Linked DNA regions of Paraglaciecola psychrophila 170. The protein of the gene in region 1 interacts with the protein of each later gene in a pairwise test. Links are inferred from orthologs where the notes say so. Each region holds a gene or a part of one and is shown in the gene's direction. Other genes may lie near its edges. The genes, in order: C427_RS00625 and C427_RS06560.

The links.
Region 2: the proteins of C427_RS00625 (region 1) and C427_RS06560 interact in binary tests that used the Escherichia coli proteins (3 or more experiments, as listed by UniProt). The link is inferred for Paraglaciecola psychrophila 170 from one-to-one orthologs.

The regions. Positions count from the first base shown.
Region 1 is NC_020514.1:132,130-135,387, forward strand. The notes cover bases 184-3,109. They hold C427_RS00625 (protein-disulfide reductase DsbD), read left to right. Parts: upstream 184-730; coding sequence 731-2,488; downstream 2,489-3,109. Other genes in these bases: C427_RS00620 (FxsA family protein), read right to left, coding at 184-303; C427_RS00630 (M23 family metallopeptidase), read left to right, coding at 2,616-3,109. In the rest of the region: more of C427_RS00620, read right to left, coding at 1-183; more of C427_RS00630, read left to right, coding at 3,110-3,258. UniProt on the Escherichia coli protein: Required to facilitate the formation of correct disulfide bonds in some periplasmic proteins and for the assembly of the periplasmic c-type cytochromes.
Region 2 is NC_020514.1:1,520,815-1,524,145, forward strand. Bases 245-3,243 are described here. They hold C427_RS06560 (DsbE family thiol:disulfide interchange protein), read left to right. Parts: upstream 245-1,457; coding sequence 1,458-2,030; downstream 2,031-3,243. Other genes in these bases: C427_RS06555 (heme lyase CcmF/NrfE family subunit), read left to right, coding at 245-1,461; C427_RS06565 (cytochrome c-type biogenesis protein), read left to right, coding at 2,027-2,479; ccmI (c-type cytochrome biogenesis protein CcmI), read left to right, coding at 2,476-3,243. Also shown: more of C427_RS06555, read left to right, coding at 1-244; more of ccmI, read left to right, coding at 3,244-3,331. UniProt on the Escherichia coli protein: Involved in disulfide bond formation. Catalyzes a late, reductive step in the assembly of periplasmic c-type cytochromes, probably the reduction of disulfide bonds of the apocytochrome c to allow covalent linkage with the heme.

The DNA.
Region 1 (3,258 bases):
CGGTAAACTCAATAAAAAACCAATGCCATCAGTGACAAAACCGGGGGTGACTAATAACACACCTGCAATTACTAACAATAAACCTTCAGCCATTTCTTGACCAGGCATAGTGCCAGCCTGCATTTTTTGTTGTGCTTGCATCAGGGTGCTAATCCCTTGTTGCCTAACTAAATGTGCACCAGCAAAGGCGGTTAAAATAACGATAGCTACGGTGTACCAACCACCTATTTGTTCACCCACGTTGATCAATATGGCTATTTCGACAATAGGTAAAATTGCGAATAATAAAAATAGTTTAAACAAAGATGCCTCGTTATTTGAGCTTTACGTAACAAGCTTTACGTATACTCTCTATGTTAATGTGTTGGTAATGATATTGGGACTGAATAACAAAACTCCAGCATATATACCATCATATTGTTACAGAGTGTTGTTTGGATTGTCTAACGAGTTTAGTGCCCAAGAGCTTTTTATCTTTTAAGTTTATCTTATTTAGCAAAGTAGTGAAATTTGACTCTTAAAGATTGGGTCTCTAAACAAAGTAATGTGTCGTGAATATGCAGTCTTAATATTTTGTTAAGGTTTGTGCTTTAATATTATTTAATAATCCCCGTTGGTCCATTGGTATAATGAACATAGTGCCAAGTTACCTTTTATATAAGAAGTGTTGTCGATGAAGTTCAGTATTAGATATTATGTTTTACTACTTAGTTTTTGTTTTTTTTCATCTGTGGTTACGGCGCAAACATCCGATCCTTTAAGTGATCTGTTTGCTGACGAACCAGAATTTTTACAAGTAGATGAAGCGTTTCAATTCGATTTCGCCCAGCAAGGCGATCAGCTCACCCTAAGCTGGAAAATAGCTGATGGTTATTATCTGTATAAAAAGCAGTTTAAAACAGTTGTTAAGCAAGCTGAGTTGGGTATGCCCGTTTTTCCAGTGGCCGAACAAATTGAAGATGAGTTTTATGGATTATCTGACGTATTTCGTAACCAACTAGATATAACTTACCCCATAGTATCCTCAGTGCAAGATGGCATAGTTAAAATTCGTTATCAGGGTTGTGCTGACGCTGGTTTGTGTTATCCACCTACTACTAGAGAAGTGTATCTGAATCAGGTCGGAAATGTTTCTGAAGCGGAGTCTAACCAATTATCAAAAGATTCAGCAATTGAATCAAATACTCAAGCACCCATTTCAGAGCAATTTGAGTTAGCCAGTCTGTTGTCTAGTGAACAGAGTTTATTTATCACCCTGCTGTTATTTTTAGGCTTAGGTATTGGTTTAGCATTTACACCTTGTGTATTTCCTATGTATCCAATTTTGTCTGGTATTGTGATTGGTCAAGGTAAAACTATTAGCACGTCCCGAGCGTTTACTTTGTCATTTGTATATGTACAAGGTATGGCTATCACTTACTCGTTGTTGGGATTGATTGTTGCTTCTGCAGGTGTGCAATTTCAGGCTGGTTTACAACATCCGGCTATTTTAATTGCGCTAATTGTCATATTTGTGTTGTTAGCAGTCGTGATGTTTGGTGCCTATGAGTTGCAATTGCCTTCTTCATGGCAAGAAAAGCTCAACGCCATGAGCAATAAACAAACCAGTGGAAGTTACTTTGGGGTGTTGGCGATGGGGGCGATTTCTGGTTTAGTGGCTTCTCCGTGCACCACTGCGCCGCTGACCGGGATTTTGTTATTTATCGCCCAAAGTGGTGATTTAGTGCTGGGGTTCAGTGCATTGTATGTATTGAGTTTAGGTATGGGTATTCCGTTGATTTTATTCGGCATTACGGGTGGTAAATTGTTACCCAAGGCAGGTAACTGGATGAACGTTGTTAAAGTCACGTTTGGTTTTATGATGCTGGCAGTTGCCATTATGTTTGTAGAACGTTTAGTTTCACATGTTGCTACCGACATCGCTTGGACATTGCTTGGCTTAACTACTTTCACATATTTCTTTGTGATGAATCAAAACAGCCCAACAAATTTTTATAAAGGCCTTCGTGCATTTTTGATCTTCATTGGCCTGTTTTTTTCAGCCGGTTATGGTTATCAAACATTCAATGGGTTCGGCCACAGCGATACTCAAGCTCAATCAAATAATACCCCTGTCGCGCATCAAGAATTTCTGAGCGTAAGCAGTATCGAAAGCTTCAATCTAGCACTAGCCGAGGCCAATGCTAATGGGCAAACAGTAATGTTAGACCTTTACGCAGATTGGTGTGTAGCGTGTAAAGAGTTTGAAAAATATACATTCCCCGATAGTCAGGTCGTGGCAGCGTTGAGCGATTCCGTTCTAATGCAGATTGATTTAACTGATAACACTGATAACAATATTGCATTCCAAGAGAAGTTTTCAGTGTTAGGTTTACCGACTATCTTATTTTTTGATACTCAAGGACAAGAGATAAGTACGGCTAGAGTGACAGGTTTTATGCGTGCCGCACCTTTTGCTGAGCATGTGAATAACCTTTTTGCTAAGTAACTGTGTCTTGTACTATCACTCGGTTTTTATAACTAAATTTTTTACTACTTTTTCCTTAACTTTTTTTACAGCCATATTCAGTATGTTGGTTACCTGTAGTTCTTTTGCGAACTCAGGTAATTACTGCATGGATGATTGGGCATGTGTAGAGAAAATAGAGAACAACAAGCAGGTCGGTTATTGGCTTTACAATAAAAAACCTTTTGTGGTGACTGTCACCTTAGAAGTGGACACCAATAACTTAAAAACGTCTGCCACAAACCAGCGCCAACATATTGTTAACCAAGTGCTTCAAGGGTATCAGCGAGTTAAAGTGCTTGAGTTGCAGCCCATCAACATTAGACGAAAAATTTGGTATGACGAATCTTTTTATTGGGCACCAGGCAATATGCTGGCGAAACATCAAGGGGATACTGTTTATCAAAACCCATATGCTCAAGGTGATTATTTCCCTATAGTACAAGGCTTTGGCGGTGGATATAGCCACAGTGGGCCATCAAGGTATGCGGTTGATTTTGCTATGCCTATTGGTACTGCTATACATGCAGCTAGGGCAGGGGTTGTGATTGACTTAATTGAGCATCATACACGGGGAGGTGCTAGTCGAAAATACGCTAAATATGCTAATTACGTAGTGATTTTGCATGATGATGACACCACAGGTGAGTATTACCATCTGAGAAAAAATGGCGTTACGGTTGCACAAGGTGTGCGCGTTATTGCAGGTCAAAAAATAGGTTACTCGGGTAATACGGGGTTCTCTTCTTTGC
Region 2 (3,331 bases), 1.4 Mb from region 1 along the record:
GGTTTTTCAGTGGCGTTTGCCTTCGCGCTTGCTGCGCTGATATCTGGGCAATTAGACTCCACTTGGGCCCGTTGGTCTAGGCCTTGGACATTGGCTGCGTGGTCTTTTCTAACTGTAGGTGTCGCGCTTGGCAGTTGGTGGGCCTACTACGAATTGGGTTGGGGCGGTTGGTGGTTTTGGGATCCTGTTGAAAATGCTTCATTCATGCCTTGGCTAGTGGGTACTGCTTTGATCCATAGTTTAGCTGTCACAGAAAAACGTAAAGTGTTTAAGTCTTGGACCGTATTGTTAGCTATATCTGCGTTTTCATTAAGCCTGCTTGGTACGTTTCTGGTGCGTTCAGGGGTGTTGGTTTCAGTACATTCATTCGCTAGCGACCCTAGTCGTGGTTTATTTATTCTTGGCTTACTAGTCATAATTATCGGCGGCTCTTTGGCTTTGTATGCCTATAGGGCTCCGCAATTGAAAGGGAATGGAAGATACCAACTGTTTTCAAGAGAAGTGTTATTGATTGGTAATAACGTGTTCTTAACCGCGGCTACTTTGGTCGTGTTGTTAGGTACCTTGTTACCCTTGGTACATAAAGAAATCGGTATGGGCTCTATTTCAATCGGCGCACCCTTTTTTAACCAAATGTTTACTTATCTTATTGTGCCGTTTGTACTGTTTATGGGAATTGGCCCGCTGTCACGCTGGAAAAGCCAATCTCCTCAAGCGTTATATAAGCAACTACTGATTGCATTTGGTTTAAGTGTGTCGGCTGGTATTTTGGTGAATGCTAGTTTCGAACAATCTAGCTATATGGCAGCGTTAGGCTTAGTCATGAGTTTTTGGATTATTATTACGACTATCATGGAAATACGGCAGCGTATTCAACCACAAGTTGAGTCAGGTAAATTCACCATTTCACAAAGCCTTAAAAAACTGACCCGAAGCCATTGGGGCATGGTATCGGGGCATCTTGGTTTTGCGGTAACACTCATCGGCATTGCATTAGTTAGTGCATATAGTGTGGAGCGCAATGTACGTATGGGGTCAGGAGATCGCGTCACTTTGCAAGGTTATGAATTTGTATTTAAAGGGGTTTCTGAATTTACAGGACCTAATTATACAGCCGATGTTGGGCATCTAGATGTTTTCCAAAACGGGCAAAAAATATCGTCACTTGCTGCCGAAAAACGTTTTTATCCGGTACAACGAAATGTTATGACGGAAGCGGGCATTGACTCGGGCTTAACTCGAGACTTATTTGTAGCATTGGGCGAGCAGCTTAAAAATGGCGATTGGTCGTTACGCATTTATGTGAAACCTTTTATTAACTGGATATGGTTAGGCGCATTTATAATGGCGTTTGGCGGCGTGTTGTCGATTAGCGATAAGCGGTATCGAATGACGAAATTAGGGACCAAACTTAAAGCTAATGCAACTCCAAATCCAGCTTTGAAGGAGCAAATATCTTGAAAAAAGTGGCGTTGTATTTAATTCCACTGGGATTATTTTTAGGCTTAATAATATTTTTGTACCAAGGTTTGTTTTCTAACCCAAGAGAGCATAAGTCCAGTTTGCTTGAAAAACCCATGCCTGAATTTGTTTTGCCTGACTTGATGGATATCCAGCAAACTTATACTCAAGACGTGTTTCTTGGCAAAGTAACGTTACTCAATGTGTGGGGAGTGTGGTGTATCACCTGCGCCATTGAGTTGCCTTATCTCACACAGTTGCAAGTTGAGGGTAAACATATAGTTGGCTTGTACTACGACCAAGATATTGATCCTGATTTTGGGATTAAAACCGTCGAACGAGTGCAACAGGAAGTAACAGATAAGCTCAGACAATTAGGTAATCCTTACGCTTACAATATATTCGATGTTAAACGCGATTTATCATTAGATCTTGGCGTAACTGGTGCCCCTGAAACCTACTTAATTGATCAACAAGGTAAGATACGTTTGCATCATATTGGAGATATCAATCCACGGGTCTGGAATAAAAAGTTTGCGCCTATATATGACACTTTGGTGGCGCAATGAATCGATTAGTCTGCACTTTAGTTATTTTAATGCTTAGTTGCTTCGGTAGCCTAGCATTAGCGACAGAAGACAAGTTTCATTTTGATGAGCCTAAAAAAGATGCCCTATTTTTAGAGTTAACCAAAGAATTACGTTGTCCTAAATGTCAGAATCAAAACATTGCTGATTCTGACGCTATGATAGCAGTGGATTTAAAACGCAAGGTCTATGAGTTGCTGCAAAAAGGTAACGACAGACAACAAGTTATTGATTTTATGAAACAACGTTATGGCGACTTTGTTTATTACCAACCGCCTGTTAACCCTATGACCATTTGGTTATGGGTATTGCCAATACTATTTATTGTTGTTGCTGTGGTTGGAGTAGTGATGACCCGTAAACGCCAAGCACCTGAGATAAGCAATGAACAACTAGCTAAAGCACAAGCAATTTTGGAGCGTGACGAGTGAGTCTTTTTTATCTAGGTGCAGCCATATCCGTTGTTATTTTCATGTTATTTATCATTTTTCCTTGGTTCAGAAAGGCCAACGATGATTCTGTAAGCAGATTAACTAATAAAGGGCTGATTAAACAACGTCTGATTGAATTACACACCGAGCAACAGCAAGGTTTGCTGAGTGATTCAGACAGGTTGCAGTCAGAAAATGAGCTAAAGCTGGCTTTGTTGGATGAAACTAAAACAAGTCAAACTAATGAGGCGAGTGTGGGTATTCCCCTCGCAATTGGTGCATTGGTTAGTTTGTCAGTTGGCATAGGTACATATCTATACTCTAACCAGATTCAACGCGTTGATGAATGGCTGATGGCGCAACAACAAACCAGCGAACTTGGGCAACGGATGATCAGTGGCGATGAAAACCTTAACCTAAAAGATTTACAAACGTTTGCTTTAGGGCTTAGAACCAAATTGGTAGATACACCAGAAGATGCCACGGGGTGGATGTTATTAGGTCGAGTATCTGGGGCTATTAATAGAGTAGACAGTGCCATTCAAGCTTTTGAAAAGTCTTTAAAATTTGATCCTAATAATGTGGGGACTTTATCTAGCTACGCTCAAGCGTTATTGATGACGGGCCAAGAGCAACAAGTATTACAAGCTAAACAAGTGTTGTTGCAAATACTGGACTTAGAACCAGATAACACTAATGCTATGGGGGTTTTGGCCATTGCTGCCTCTGAGTTAGGTGACAAACTATTAGCCCTGGAAAATTGGCAAAGGTTATTGGCTTTTATACCGGACACCGATCCCAATTTTGCTGCTGTTAATCAACGTATTTTGCAATTACAGACCGATTTACAGC